Linked DNA regions of Constrictibacter sp. MBR-5. The protein of the gene in region 1 binds, or shares a complex with, the protein of each later gene. Links are inferred from orthologs where the notes say so. Each region holds a gene or a part of one and is shown on either strand. Other genes may lie near its edges.

What was found.
Region 2: the proteins of trxB (region 1) and trxA are in contact, whole or in part, in a crystal structure (PDB 1F6M), measured with the Escherichia coli proteins. The link is inferred for Constrictibacter sp. MBR-5 from one-to-one orthologs.

The regions. Positions count from the first base shown.
Region 1 is NZ_JBEPTK010000007.1:232,956-240,710, reverse strand. Bases 3,025-6,021 are described here. They hold trxB (thioredoxin-disulfide reductase), read left to right. Parts: upstream 3,025-4,035; coding sequence 4,036-5,007; downstream 5,008-6,021. Other genes in these bases: ABIE65_RS16450 (LysR family transcriptional regulator), read left to right, coding at 5,104-5,994; ABIE65_RS16460 (YhdP family protein), read left to right, coding at 3,025-3,893. Also shown: ABIE65_RS16465 (bifunctional [glutamine synthetase] adenylyltransferase/[glutamine synthetase]-adenylyl-L-tyrosine phosphorylase), read right to left, coding at 1-267; more of ABIE65_RS16460, read left to right, coding at 342-3,024; ABIE65_RS16445 (hypothetical protein), read left to right, coding at 6,285-6,488; ABIE65_RS16440 (fumarate hydratase), read right to left, coding at 6,558-7,755.
Region 2 is NZ_JBEPTK010000003.1:87,491-95,157, reverse strand. What follows is about bases 2,813-5,721. They hold trxA (thioredoxin), read left to right. Parts: upstream 2,813-4,062; coding sequence 4,063-4,380; downstream 4,381-5,721. Other genes in these bases: ftsH (ATP-dependent zinc metalloprotease FtsH), read right to left, coding at 4,435-5,721; addA (double-strand break repair helicase AddA), read left to right, coding at 2,813-3,951. In the rest of the region: double-strand break repair protein AddB, read left to right, coding at 1-496; more of addA, read left to right, coding at 493-2,812; more of ftsH, read right to left, coding at 5,722-6,270; ABIE65_RS07425 (VOC family protein), read right to left, coding at 6,310-7,260; ABIE65_RS07420 (alpha/beta hydrolase), read left to right, coding at 7,374-7,667. UniProt on the Escherichia coli protein: Participates in various redox reactions through the reversible oxidation of its active center dithiol to a disulfide and catalyzes dithiol-disulfide exchange reactions.

The DNA.
Region 1 (7,755 bases):
GAACGCGGCATCGGGCCCGGTCTCGAGCAGGCCGCAGGCGAAGGCCGGGTCGCGCGTCATCTCGGCGGTGAGGTGGGGGCTGCAGCCGAAGATGCCTTCGAGCAGCGCCCGGCCCGCCGGATGCACGGCGACGGCCTCGGCCCGGGCGGCCAGTGCCGCATCCTCGCCCCGCCGTGCCGCATCCGCCCAGGCGGTGAGACCGGTCGCCGCCGCCTGCGCGCTGGCGGGCAGCGGCATTTCCTTGATGCCGTCCAGGAACATGGCCATCTTGTCGAAATCTGGAGGCACACTGAGCGAAAGCGGCGAGCGCGGTCAAGCTCGTCCTGGGGCGAAACCTCATCTTGAGATCCCGGATTTTCCGCTCGCTGGCATGGAGTCTGGCCGCCGGCGTCACGGGGCTGCTCGTGCTGGTCGGGCTTATCGCCTGGCGGATGTCGCAGGGTCCGATCGCATTGGATCTCCTCGTCGCGCCGATCGAGCGCGCGCTGAGCCAGCCCGAGCGCGGCCTCTTCGTGCGGGTCGACCGCGTGCTCGTCGACCCCGTCGGCTTCCTCCAGCTTCAGGCCGAGGGCGTGCGGGTCGTCGACGGCGCGGGCGTTTCGGTGGCGGGCACGCCGCGGCTGCGCCTGACGCTCAGTTCGCGGGCTCTCGCGCGGGGGATGATCGCGCCGCAGGCGATCGAGCTGAGCGGGGTGCGGGTGCGGCTGTCCCGCTCCGAATCTGGTTCCGTCCAGTTGGGCCTCGACCAGCCTGCCGATCCGCCGTCGGGGGAAGCCGTGAAGGCCGACGCTGCCGCGGCGGGCGAGGAGAGCGCCGCCGCCTGGATCATCGCCGATCTGCTGCAGCCGCCGGACCCCGACCGGATCACGGGATATCTGCGCCGGGTATCGGTCGACGATGCCGACGTGCTCATGCGCGACGCGCAGCTGAAGCGGTCCTGGCGCATTCCCGACGCCGATTTCGAACTGCTGCGCGGCGACAGCGACGTGGTGGCTTCGATCGGCGGCGTGCTCGACGTGGACGGCCGCCCGCAGCGCACCCAGATCAAGGCGCGGCTGGACCTGGCCACGGCCGTCGCCGAGGTTTCGGTGTCGCTCGGCGACGTGCGCCCCGACATCGTCACGCAGATCCTGCCGGTTCTGGGCTTCCTCTCCGCCTTCGACGCGCCGATCTCGGGCGACCTCGCCTTCCGCGTGACACGGCGCGGCGGGATCGAGAACGCCGACGTGCATCTCACCGCCGGCGCGGGATCGGTCGGCGTCCCCGGGACGGGCCGGTCGCTGCCGCTGCGCGGGATGGTGCTGCGCGGGGCGACCGCGGGCGCGGGGCGCTTCGAGGTCGCGGAGTTCACGCTCGACGCGGCCGGGCAGCAGATCGCCGCGACCGGCGATCTGCGCTGGTCGGAGGAGGGGTCGCGAGCCGTGATCCGGTTCGTCGGGCTCAATCCGACCGTCCTGGCGGCGTTCGCGCCCGACCTGGCCCCGGCCGCCGGCATCGACCTGCCGCTGGACGGCTGGGTCGACGCCTTCATGCCCACGGGCGTGACGCCCGAGAAGATCGCGTTCGGCCTGCGGTCCGACGGCGGCCGGATCGCCTGGGGCGACTTGTTCCCGGAACCGGTGCGCATCTCCGGCCTCGAGATCGACGGCACCGCGGATCTGGCCGCCGGCCGGCTCCGGCTCGATCGCCTGTCGCTCGGTCTCGGCGGTCCGCGCGTCGAGGGCAGCGCCGTGCTGCAGACCGTGGACGGCGGCGCCGCGGTACAGGCGGCGGTGAAGGCACGCGACGTTCCGACGAACGAGTTGAAGCGGCTGTGGCCGAGGGGGGTGGCGAAAGGCGCCCGGGGGTGGGTGCTGGAGCATCTGTCGAACGGCGGCGTCAGCGAGGCGAATGCGCGCGTCGCGTTGGTCCTGGCCGGCGAAGGGCCGTCGGTCGCCATGGCGAGCGTGTCGGGCGAGATGCGCATCGACGGCGTCACCGCGGTCTACTGGGATCCGCTGCCGCCGTTCGAAGATGTCGGCGGGACCGCCACCTTCACCGAGGATCGCTTCGACTTGCATGTCGACGGCGGCCGCTACCGGAACATCCGGGTGCGCGGCGGCGACATGGCCTTCACCAACCTGAACGACGGCCGCGACCGCGAATTCGCGGACATCAAAGTCGACATCGAGGGCCCGCTGTCGGAGATCATCGCGGTGCTCGATCGGCCGCCGTTGGGTTACGCGAAGTGGCTCGGCGTCGCGCCGGCTGAAGTCGGCGGCACGGCCCGGGCGAGCCTCGGCGTACAGCTGCCGCTGCTGCAGCATGTTTCCCTCGATCAGATAGAGATCGCCGCGAATGCCGACCTCTCGGGCGTTCGCTGGCCCGATGCGGCGCTGGGCCAGGATCTGCGGGACGGCGCGCTGAAGCTCCGGCTCGACAAGGCGAGCATGGACCTCGTCGGCCGGGGGACGCTGGCCGGTGCGCCGGTGGAACTGGACCTGCACGAGGTGTTCGCCGGGGGAACGCGGCTGAAGGCGCGCGCCACGGTGGACGATGCCGCCCGGCGGCGCCTCGGCTATGATCTCGTTCCCTATCTCACCGGCCCGGTCGACGTGCGGGTCGACATGGAGGGCCGTCGCAGCCGGTCGGCCATCACGGCGCGCGCCGACCTGTCGCAGGCGGCGCTGGCCGTGTCCGAGGCCGGCTGGAAGAAGCCGGCCGGCGTCGCGGCGCAGGCCGAGGCCGACATCGTCTTGACCGACGGCAGGATGTCGGCGATCGACCGCTTCGCCCTGACCGCGCCCGGCGCATCGGTGGACGGCCGTGCCGCCGTCGATCCGGCGACCGGTGACTGGCGGCGCATCGACGCGCGACGGCTCCGGCTCGGCGAGCGCACCGATCTGGCCCTGTCCGTGAGCCGCGGCGCCGATGCGGGCCTGCATATCGACGCGCGTGGTGCTGCGATCGATCTGGCCCCGCTCATCGCCGCGCGGGACGAGGGGGATGGGCCGGCCGGCGATCGGGCGGTGACCGAGGAGCCCGCCGGCGAGCCGGGACCGCCGATTGCCGTCGTCGCCGATATCGGCCGCGTCTGGGTGAGCGATGCGCTGCCGATCGACCGCGTCGCCGGCCATGTAAGGTGGCATGACGGTCCCGGACCCGGCGACCTGCGCGGCCTCGTCGGCGGTACCGCACCGGTCCGCTATCTGGCGAGTGCGGCGGACGGCCGCCTTCACGTGGCGCTGACCGGGCAGGATTTCGGCCGGACGCTGCGGGCGGCGGGCCTGTTCGACACCATCGCCGGCGGCCCGTTCACGCTGTCCGCGACACGTCCGCTCGCGGCGCCGCGTACCTCGTCGTCGGGTGCAGGGGGGGCGCGTTACGTGGGCAAGCTCGACGTCGAAGCGTTCCGGCTGGTCAAGGCGCCGCTGGCGGCCCGCCTTTTCGCCGCGGCGGCACTCACCGGCCTCGCCGACCTGGCCTCAGCGGACGAGGGGGTCGCCTTCGCCGGCCTGACCGCGCCCTTCACCTACGGCGAGGGCAAGCTGGACCTGGAGCCGGGCCGGGCCTTCGGCTCGTCGGTCGGGATGACGTGGCGGGGTGGGCTGGATTTCCGCGCGGAGACGGCCGACGTCGTGGGAACTCTCGTCCCCTTCTACGCGGTCAACCGCGTGCTCGGCGCCGTGCCGCTGCTCGGCGACATCCTCACGGGTGGCGAAGGCGGTGGCCTGTTCGCCGTCACCTATGCGCTGGAAGGCCCGCTGGATGAGCCGGACCTGTCGGTGAACCCGCTTTCGATCCTGGCACCCGGCTTCCTGCGCGGCCTTTTTGGGGCGATTACCGACGGCAGGCGCGAGGATTGGGACCCTTCCGCCGACCCCGCCTGGCAGGACTCCGGCAAGCCGAACTGACACGCCTTGGGCGGGGCCCCGGGCGGCCGGGCGGTCGGGCCCCTGGGCGAGATGGTTACCCCCCGGATCCGGCGGGTTGTTTCGGTCCGCCTTCATGCCTAATTCTGAGGGCTGATTCCTCCGCGAATGGAGCGGCAGCCGTATGGCGCAGACGCATCGCAGCAAGGTGCTGATCATCGGATCTGGCGCCGCCGGCTACACGGCCGCGGTCTATGCCGCCCGTGCCGGACTGTCGCCTGTCGTCGTCGAGGGGCTGCAGCCGGGCGGCCAGATGACGATCACCACCGACGTCGAGAACTATCCCGGTTTCGCCGAGGTCATCCAGGGGCCTTGGCTGATGGAGCAGATGCGCGCCCAGGCCGAGCATGTGGGCGCGCGGCTGGTCTCCGACGTGGTCGTGAAGGTCGATTTCAGCGCCCGGCCGTTCAAGGCGTGGGGCGACGGCGGCGACACTTACGAGGCGGACGCCGTGATCGTCGCCACGGGCGCCCAGGCGAAGTGGCTGGGCCTCGAGAGCGAGAAGAAGTTCCAGGGCTTCGGCGTCTCGGCCTGCGCCACCTGCGACGGTTTCTTCTTCCGTGGCAAGGAGGTCGTGGTCGTCGGCGGCGGCAACACCGCCGTCGAGGAGGCGCTCTACCTGACGCACCATGCGTCGAAGGTGACGCTGGTGCATCGTCGCGACCATCTGCGGGCCGAGAAGATCATGCAGGAGCGCCTGTTCCGGAACCCGAAGATCGAGGTGGTCTGGAACGCGGTCCTGGACGAGGTCGTGGGCAATCCCATGCCCCCGGAAGTCACCGGCGTGCGCCTGCGCGACACCCGGACCGGTGAATTGCGGGATCTGGCCGTCGACGGCGTCTTTGTCGCCATCGGGCACCGGCCCAACACCGAGATCTTCGCCGGCGTCCTCGACACCGACGGCGAGGGCTATCTGGTGACGGCGCCGGACAGCACCGCGACCAACATCCCGGGCGTGTTCGCCGCCGGCGATGTGCAGGACAACGTCTATCGTCAGGCGATCACCGCGGCGGGCTTCGGCTGCATGGCCGCGCTCGACGCAGAGAAGTTCATCGCGGCCATGGAGGACGAGGCGGTGGCCGCCGCCGCGCAGTAGCTACGTCGTCTCTCAACAGACAACCGCCACAAAGGCGGGACACACCGGGGCGGGCGCCGCGGGCGCTGACCGACTCCGGGCTGGAGAACAGGGGACATGGACTGGGACAAGCTGCGCATCTTCCACGCCGTGGCCGAGGCGGGGAGCTTCACCCATGCGGGTGAATCGCTGAATCTGAGCCAGTCGGCGGTCAGCCGACAGATCCACTCGCTCGAGGACAGCCTCGGCGTCTCGCTGTTCCATCGCCATGCCCGCGGCCTGATCCTGACCGAGCAGGGCGAGGTGCTGAACCGCAACGTGCGGGAGATCTTCGCCAAGCTCTCGATGACCGAGGCGATGATCTCGGAGAGCAAGGAGCGGGCGAAGGGGCCGCTCAAGATCACCACGACGGTGGCCTTCGGTTCGACCTGGCTGACGCCGCATATGAAGGAGTTCCTCGATCTCTACCCGGAGATCGAACTGAGCGTCGTGCTCCTCGACACCGAACTCGACCTGTCGATGCGTGCGGCGGACTGCGCCATCCGGTTCACGCCGCCGCGCCAGCCCGACCTGATCCAGCGCAAGCTGAAGCGGGTGCGGTCGCGCATCTACGCATCCCCGGATTATCTCAGCGAGCACGGCATCCCGAGCGAGCCGGCCGATCTCGACCGCCACCATCTCATCGTCTACGGCGAGGATGCGCCGCAGCCGACGCGGACGATCAACTGGCTGCTGTGGCAGGACCGCGAGGGCGAGCCGCGCCACCCGGTGCTGAAGGTGAACAACATCTACGGCATCTACCGCGCGGTCGTCTCCGGACTCGGCGTGGCGGCGCTGCCCAGCTACATGGCGCGCATGACGCGCAACCTGGTGCACGTCCTGCCGGAGCTCGAAGGCCCCGAGACGATGGCCTATTTCGTCTATCCGGAAGAGCTGCGCCATTCGAAGCGAATCGCCGTCCTCCGTGACTTCCTGGTACGCAAGATCGCCGAGGACGATCAGGGCTGAGCGCTGCGCGCGGGGCTCATGACTAGCCATGCGGCATGTGCATGGCGGCACTGCCAAATACGAGGTGGTGCCGGCCGGCGGTAGGTATACATTTCCCACAGTCAGACGTTGCGACCCCGCAATATTTGACCTCTTGTTCCCCTTTCGGGCGCAAGCTCGACTTTCGAGGTTTTTTCCTCGGAGTCTCCCAGACGTGAAGCCTCCCTGTTCTACTTGGCCGGAGCCTCTGCTCCGGCCAATTTTTTTGTCTTGGGGCACCTCCGGCGCGTCCTCTCCTTGCGCTGGCGGCGGTGCTGCACCGCTTCGCCTATCGGAAACAGGCGCTGGCCACCCTGCCGATCTTCATCGGCGGCAAGGCCTGCACTGCCGATCTGCGCGGCTGGGAGAGGGTGTCGCCGGAATGGTCCCTGGCGATTACCTTCCTGATCCTGGGCACGGGAATCGCGTACTCGATCCGCCGGACGCGGGCGGTGGAGAAGGCACGGGCAGACTGACCCACAGGCGGCCGCTACGTTCTGCGGAGCGGCCAGCCGCAGGGACGAGAGATCTGATGGAGCGTCCGCTCAGGTGCCGAAGAAGTCGTTGCCCTTGTCGTCGGTGACGATGAAGGCGGGGAAGTCCTCGACCTCGATGCGCCAGACGGCTTCCATGCCGAGTTCCTCGTACTCGACGACCTCGACCCGGCGGATGTGGTCCTGGGCGAGGCGGGCGGCGGAGCCGCCGATGGAGCCGAGGTAGAAGCCGCCGTGGGTCTTGCATGCGTCGACGACCTGGCGCGAGCGGTTGCCCTTGGCGAGCATCACCTGGCTGCCGCCCTTCGACTGGAAATAGTCGACATAGGAGTCCATGCGACCCGCGGTGGTCGGGCCGAAGGAGCCCGAGGCGTAGCCGGTCGGCGTCTTGGCCGGGCCGGCATAGTAGATCGGGTGGTTGCGGAAATAGTCCGGCATCGGCTCGCCGCGGTCGAGCCGCTCCTTGATCTTGGCGTGCGCCAGGTCGCGGGCGACGATGATCGGGCCGGAGAGGGCGAGGCGGGTCTTGATCGGGTGCTGCGACAGGGTGCGGCGGATCTCGTCCATCGACTGCGTCAGGTCGATCTTCACGATGCCGGTGTTCAGCGTGGCGGGGTCGATCTCCGGCAGATACTGCGCCGGATTGGTCTCCAGCTGCTCAAGGAAGACGCCCTCGCGGGTGATCTTGCCGAGCGCCTGGCGGTCGGCTGAGCAGGACACGCCGAGGCCGATCGGCACCGAGGCGCCGTGGCGCGGCAGGCGGATCACCCGCACGTCGTGGCAGAAGTACTTGCCGCCGAACTGCGCGCCGATGCCCATCTGGCGCGTCATCTCCAGCACCTCGGCTTCCATCTCCAGGTCGCGGAAGGCGTGGCCGTCGCGGCTGCCCTTGGTCGGCAGGCCGTCGAGATAGTGGGTCGAGGCGAGCTTCACCGTCTTCAGGTTCATCTCGGCCGAGGTGCCGCCGATGACGATGGCGAGGTGGTAGGGCGGGCAGGCGGCAGTGCCGAGGGTGCGGATCTTCTCGTCGATGAACTTGCGCATCGCGGCGGGATTCATCACCGCAGGCGTCTGCTGGAACAGGAAGGTCTTGTTTGCCGACCCGCCGCCCTTGGCGCAGAACATGAACTTGTAGGCGTCGCCCTCGGTCGCGTAGATGTCGATCTGCGCCGGCAGGTTGGAGCCCGTGTTGGTCTCCTCGAACATCGAGAGCGGCGCCAACTGGCTGTAGCGCAGCCAGTCCTCGTTG
Region 2 (7,667 bases), on another replicon or contig:
GAAGATCGGCACCGAGCGGCGGGGCAGCATCACCATAGCTGCCCCCGGCGGTCCGTTCGAACTGCACGGCAAGGCCGACCGTATCGACCGTTTGCCCGACGGCAGCCTGGCAATCGTCGACTACAAGACAGGCAGCCTGCCGCGGGCGGCGCTGGTCGCGGTGGGGGCTGCGCCGCAGCTGGCGCTCGAGGCGGTGATCGCCCGGCAGGGCGGCTTCCAGGACATCGCGGCGGGCGCCGTCGCCGAACTCGCCTACTGGCGCCTTAGCGGCGGCGATCCGGCCGGCGAGGTGCAGCCGGCGGGCGGCAGGAAGGCCGTGCCGGCGGAGCTGACCGATGCGGCCGAGACGGGACTGGCCGCCTATGTCGCCGCCTTCGACCGCGAGGAGACGCCCTACCTGTCGCAGCCGCGTCCGGACCTGGTGCCGCGCTTCAGCGACTATGCGCACCTGGCACGGGTCGCCGAGTGGGGCCGCGGCGGCGGGGGCGACGAATGAACACGCCGCCGATCCGGATCGACCCCAACCTGGCACAGCGCACGGCGGCCGCACCGGACCGGTCCGTCTGGGTGACGGCGTCGGCCGGGTCGGGCAAGACCAAGGTGCTGACCGACCGCGTGCTGCGCCTGCTGCTGCAGGGCACGGCCCCGGAGCGCATCCTGTGCCTGACCTTCACCAAGGCGGCAGCCGCGGAAATGGACGTGCGCCTGCGCCGCCGCCTGGGCGAGTGGGCAACCGCGTCGGAACCGGCGCTGAGCGCGGCGCTGGCCGACCTGCTGGGCGCGCCGCCCGACGAGGCCGTGACGACGCGCGCACGCCGCCTGTTCGCGGCCGTGCTGGATGCGCGCGGCGGCCCGACGATCGAAACGGTGCACGCCTTCTGCCAGAGCATGCTGCGGCGCTTCCCGATCGAGGCGGGCGTGGCGCCGCATTTCGACGTGTCGGACGACCGAACTGCGCAGGACGAGCTGCGCGCGGCGCGCGACACGGTGCTGCGCCGGGCGGGAGCCGAGCCGGAGGGGGCGCTCGCCGACCTGCTGCAGCGGGTGACCGGCCGGGTCGGCGAACTCGCTTTCGACGATCTGATGCGCGCGCTGATCGCCGAGCGCGGACGGCTGCTGCGGCTCGCCGAGACCGCGGGCGGTGTCGAGGGAATGGCTGCGGAGATCCGCGCCGCACTCGGCCTGCCGCGCGACGCGACGCTCGCCGAGATGATGGCCGAGGGCTGCTCCGACGATGCTCTGGACGGTGAAGGGCTGCGGAGCGTCTGCGCCGCCCTCGAACGCGGCGGCGAGGCGGACGCGAAGCGCGCGGAGGCGCTGCGCGCCTGGCTGGCGGCGCCCGACGGCCGCGTGGCCGGCTTCGACGCCTACCGGTCGATCTTCTTCACGGGCACGGGCGACATCCGCAAGACGCTCGCCACGAAGCCCGTCCTGAAGCACTTCCCCGACGCCGACGCCATCCTGCGGGCCGAGGCCGAGCGCCTGCAGGCGCTGTGCGGAATGTGCAATGCGGCGGCGGTGGCCGATGCGACGGTGGCGCTGGCGACGCTCGCGATGGCGCAGCTCGACGTCTACGACGAGCGCAAGCGACGACGCGGCATACTCGACTTCGACGATCTGGTGCTGCGCAGCCGCCATCTTCTGGAGAGCGGTGCCGCCGGCTGGGTGCAGTACAAGCTCGACGGCGGCGTCGACCATGTCCTGATCGACGAGGGCCAGGACACCAATCCGGACCAATGGGCCGTGGTCGAAGCGCTGGCCGGCGAGTTCTTCGCCGGTGCCGGGGCGCGCGAGGGCGAGCGCACGATCTTCGCGGTCGGCGACCCGAAACAGTCGATCTTCAGTTTCCAGCGCGCCGACCCGGCCCGGTTCGCGGCCATGCAGGCGATGTTCCGCGACCGCAGCCGGGGAGCGGAGAAGATCTGGGAGGATGTCGGACTCGACGTCTCCTTCCGCTCGGTGCCGGCCGTGCTGCAGGCGGTGGACGCGGTGTTCGCCGACGAGACGGTCGCCGCGGGCGTCGTGCCGCCCGGTGCGCCGCTGCGCCACCATCCGCATCGCGCCGGTCAGGCCGGCCTGGTCGAAGTCTGGCCGCTGGTCGGCGATCTGCCCGGCGAGCCGGCCTCTCCCTGGGAGGCGCCGATCCGCTACGTCTCCTCGCCCGCGCCGGAGTCGCGTCTCGCCGAACTGATCGCCGCCACCATCGCCGGCTGGATCGCGCGTGGCGAGACGCTGGAGGCACGGGGCCGCCCGATCCGTGCGGGCGACGTCATGGTCCTGGTGCGCCGCCGGACCGGCTTCATCGACGCCCTGGTCCGCGAGCTGAAGCGGCGCGACGTGCCGGTCGCCGGCGTCGACCGGATGCGGCTGGCGGAGCAGCTGGCCGTCGCCGACCTGATGGCGCTGGCGCGCTTTCTGCTGATGCCGGAAGACGACCTCACCCTCGCGGTCGTGCTGAAGAGCCCGCTCGGCGGCCTGGACGAGGACCAGCTCTTCGCGCTCGCCGCCGAACGGCAGGGTACGCTGTGGCGGCGGCTGGGCGAGGTCGCGGCGGCGTCGCCCGGCTCGGCTTACGAGGCGGCGCATGCGGTCCTCGCGGCGATGCTGGCGCAGGCAGACGTCCTGCGGCCCTACGAACTGTTCGCCGACCTGCTCGGGCCGCGGCGCGGCCGCGAGCGCCTGCTCGCCCGGCTCGGCGCCGAGGCGAACGACCCCATCGACGTCTTCCTCGCCCAGGCGCTCGCCTACGAGCGGCTGCACCCGCCGTCCCTGCAGGGCTTCGTCCAGTGGATGGAGGTGGGCCAGGACGAGGTGAAGCGCGACATGGAGCAGGGCGAGCGCGACCAGGTCCGCATCATCACGGTGCACGGCGCCAAGGGCCTCCAGGCGCCGATCGTGATCATGCCGGACACCGCCCGGCTGCCGGTGGCGCGCAAGCCGCCCTTCTGGGTGGCGCGCGAGGATGGCGAGGACATCGTCCTCTGGCCGCCGCGCAAGGACATGGACGACCCCGTCAGCCGCGCGGTGCGCGAGGCGGCGGCGATACGCGACCGCGAGGAGTATCGCCGCCTGCTCTACGTCGCCCTCACCCGCGCCGAGGACAGGCTCTATGTCTGCGGCTGGTGCCCAGATCCGGACAAAGTGGCCGCGGACAGCTGGTACGGCCTGGTCGCTGCCGGCCTGAGCGGGATCGCCGAGGCCGTCGACTTCGACTTTTCCGAGACGATCGAGGGCGGCTGGTCCGGCCGGGGGCTGAGGCTGCGGGGTCTCCAGGAGGCCCCGCCGCCGACCGCTGCTGCGGTTCGGGCCACGCCCGCCGCAGAGGAGCCGCTGCCGGCCTGGGCATCCGCCGCCGCCATCGTCGAACCCTCGGCGCGGCCGCTGGCCCCGTCGTACGGCGAGGACGAGGAGAGCGGGCCGCCGGCGCAGTCGCCGCTCGGCACCGACGACGGCATGCGGTTCCGTCGCGGCCTGCTGATCCACCGTCTGCTCCAGACGCTGCCCGATCTCGAACCTGCCGCTCGCCCGGCTGCGGCGGCGCGCTATCTCGCGAGGGCGGGGCGGGAGGTCTCCGACGACGGGCGCGCGGAAATCGTGGCGGAAGCGCTGGCGGTGCTGGATCATCCGGATTTCGCGCCGGTCTTCGCACCCGGTTCGCGCGCCGAGGTGGCCGTCGCCGGCACGGTCGGCACCGTCGCCTTCTCCGGCCAGATCGACCGGCTGGCGGTCGACGCCGGCAATGTGCTGATCGTCGACTACAAGAGCAACCGTCCGCCGCCGGCGACCGCCGAACGGGTATCGCCGGTCTATCTGCGCCAGATGGCCGCCTATCGCGCGCTGCTGCGCAGCATCTATCCCGGAATGCCGGTTCGTTGCGCCCTGCTCTGGACGGAGACGCCGCGGCTGATGCCGCTGCCGGACACACTGCTCGACCGGTACGAGCCGGCTTAGGGCCGGGCGGGGGCGGCTCGGCTTGACGCTGTCATGGGGCGTGCCTAGCTTTGGCTTCAACGGTGGCCTCGGTGCAGAGCGCCGCAGGCGACGACGAAGGAGAGTGCGCAGATGACGAAGCCGGTGAGCGACGCGAGCTTCGAGCAGGACGTGCTGAAGGCGACAAAGCCGGTGCTCGTCGACTTCTGGGCCGAATGGTGCGGCCCCTGCAAGGCGATCGCGCCGCATCTGGAGGAGCTGTCCTCCGAGATGGCCGCCCAGGTCGAAGTGGTGAAGCTGAACATCGACGAGAACCCGCAGACGCCGAATCGCTACGGCGTGCGCGGCATCCCGACGCTGATGCTGTTCAAGGACGGCCAAGTGGCGGCGACGAAGATCGGCAACATGCCGAAGAGCCAGCTGTTCCAGTGGGTCGAATCGGTCGTCTGACCACGGCTCGTCCGGATCGAACGAAGGCCTCGCCGGCTCCCGGCGAGGCCTTTTTCATGCCGCGCCCGGTGTGGCCTGCTCCGCCTGCAGGTCGTGGGTGAGTTCCAGCAGGTCCCGCTCCTCGAGGGTCTCCCGCTCCAGCAGCGCCGCCGCGCAGCGGTCGAGTACCGCGCGGTTGCGTGTCAGGATCGCGGCCGCGCGTTCGAACGACTCGTTCACGATCTGCCGCACCGCCTCGTCGATGCGGCGGGCCGTCTCCTCACTGTAATCATGCTCGGGAAACAGCGGCGATGCCGGCTGCCCGAGGAAGCCGTGCTCCCTGTCGTAGGCGACGGAGCCGAGGGCTTCGTCCATGCCGTAGCGGGTCGCCATGCTGCGGGCGATATCGGTGACCCGGGCCAGATCGTCGGCGGCCCCGGTGGAGAGGTGGCCGAACACCACTTTCTCCGCCGCACGGCCGCCCAGCAGCACCGCGATCTTGTTCCGGAGTTCCGCCTCGGTCATCAGGTAGCGATCCTCCGTGGGCCGCTGGATCGTATAGCCGAGGGCACCGACGCCGCGCGGAATGATCGATACCTTGTGCACGGTGTCGACACCCGGAACCGCGCGGGCGACGAGCGCGTGGCCCATCTCGTGATAGGCCACGATCCGCCGCTCGACCGGGTTCAGCAGGCGGTTCCGCTTCTCCAGCCCGGCCACGATCCGCTCCAGCGCCGCATCGAAGTCCCGCGCGCCCACCGTCTCCGCACTGCGCCGCGTCGCGAGCAGCGCCGCTTCGTTGACCAGGTTGGCGAGGTCCGCCCCGCTGAAGCCGGTGGTCATGGCTGCCACCTTTTCCAGGTCGACATCGGCGTCGAGTTTCACCTTGCCGATATGGACGCGCAGGATCTGAAGACGCCCGCCCCGATCCGGCCTGTCGACCAGGACCTGCCGGTCGAAACGTCCCGCCCGCAGCAGCGCCGGGTCGAGGATCTCCGGCCGGTTGGTCGCCGCGATCAGGACCAGCCCGACGGTCGGATCGAATCCGTCCAGTTCGGTGAGGAGCTGGTTCAGGGTCTGCTCACGCTCGTCATGTCCGCCGACGGCCCCCATCGCGCCGCGTGCCCGGCCCAGCGCGTCGAGTTCGTCGATGAAGATGATGGCCGGCGCCTTCTGCCGCGCCTGTTCGAACAGGTCGCGCACCCGGGCGGCGCCAACGCCGACGAACATCTCGACGAACTCGGAGCCGCTGATCGAGAAGAAGGGCACGCCCGCCTCGCCGGCGACCGCCCGCGCCAGGAGCGTCTTGCCGGTGCCGGGAGGACCGACGAGCAGGACGCCCTTCGGAATGTGCGCGCCCAGCCGGCCGTAGCGTTCGGGGTCCTTCAGGAAGTCGATGATCTCGTGCAGTTCCTCCTTCGCTTCGTCGACCCCGGCGACGTCGTCGAAGCTCACCTTGGTATCCGTCTCGACGTAGATCTTGGCGCGGCTCTTGCCGACCGACATGAAGCCGCCGAGCCCCTGGCGGTCGGACATCTTGCGGATGATGAACATCCAGAGGCCGAAGATCAGCAGGACGGGCATGATCCACGACAGGATGTCGCGCAGCAGGCTGCTCTCGACGGCGCCGGTGACCGTGACGCCCTTCTCCGCCAGTTCGTCGGCGATGCGTGGATCCACCCGGGTCGTGACGAAGCGGGGCTTCCCCTCCTGCGGCTCGCGGAACGCACCCTCGATATAGGTCTCGCCGACCTGCACCTCCTTGATCAGCCCTCGATCGAGATAGCTGCGGAAGGTGCTGTAGGGGATCGTTTCGACCGTCCGGCTCTGATGCAGGAAGGTGTTGACGATCATCACCGCGAACAGCGCGATCACGATGTGCCACGGGTTGAAGCGGAACTTGTCTCCCATGCGATCCCCGGCTCGTTAAGGGAAGCGGTACCGGCGGCCTCAGCGGCGCGGCAGCCTCCGCCAGACCGGCGCCACCTCCGGGCCGTGGAACAGGATATGGGCACCCATGCCGTCCGCCGGAACGACCTGCACCAGGTCGGGCGCCAGCAGGTCGGCGGCGACGCCGCGGTCCCGCAGGAGCGAGAGGGTGCGCACCGGATCGTTCACCTGCAGTGCCACCGCCGCCTCGAAGGGCAGCGCGGCCGCCTTGAAGCCCGGAAGCATGCGCGCCGCCACATCCGTGTCGCAGATCGTGAGACGCCCCCGATCGAGTGCGATCGCATACTGCCCCGGGCCTTCCGCGACAGGGGGCCGTCCGGAGAAGGTGGCGAACCGGCCGGCCGCTTCCGCCGGGTCTGCCTCGACGATCAGGAAGTCGGTGAGCGCCTCGGCGCCGTTGGGATGTTCCGCCCAGCCGGGCAGCCAGACGAGCTCCGGTGTCTCGTGGCCGCAATACTGCGCCCGGCCCTCGGGCATGACGCCAGGTTCGGTGCGCAGCACGTGGAAGCCGACCAGCGGTTTCTCGGGCATCGAATCGAGCGGCCGGCGCAGGCGCACCGCCGGCTGCGTCGGCATGCCCGCGGCGCGCAGGCGCGCTTCCTGCGCCGGTACGTCGGCATGGCCGAGTGCGACGAGGTGCAGGCCCTCGTAGCGGTCGAGGCTCCGGCGCAGCTGGGCGGCGAGCGGCGTATCGAGATTGGCGGCGAGGATCTCCAGATAGCCGATCCGCAGCGTGATCAGCCGGTTGACCGTCCCCGCCGGCACGAGTGCGCCGTCCGGTCCGGCATTGTAGTGGGTGTTCTGCGGCTGCACGGCGAAGCCGAGCCGCTCGAACCGCTGCGTGGCGCGGTCCATGTCGGCGACGAAGAAGCCGACATGGTCGAGGAAGACTTCGTCGTCCCGGGGAAGCTGCCGGTCGGCCGCGCCGGATCTCTCGGCATCTGTGCTCATGTCCGCCCTCCGCTGCCGCGCGTGTCGTTCATCCGCCTTTATTGCAGACGGCGGCCGGAATGGTCAGTCTCGAACGATGCGGCCATGCGCCGCCACCGTTGACCGAGGCCATGATGCCGCAAGACCCCGCCATCCTCGTCCGCCCCGACGGCACGCGCATCGCCCATCACCATACGCCGGCCGCCACCGGAAACGGCATGCCCGGTGTCGTCTTCCTCGGCGGCTTCAAGTCCGACATGGAGGGCGGCAAGGCGCTGCGGCTGGAGGCGTTCTGCCGTGGACGCGGTCAGCAGTTCACGCGCTTCGACTATCGCGGGCACGGCCTCTCGAGCGGCAGGTTCGAGGACGGGACCATCGGGCTGTGGCTGGCCGACGCGGTGGCCGTGCTGGACGAGGTGACGCGCGGC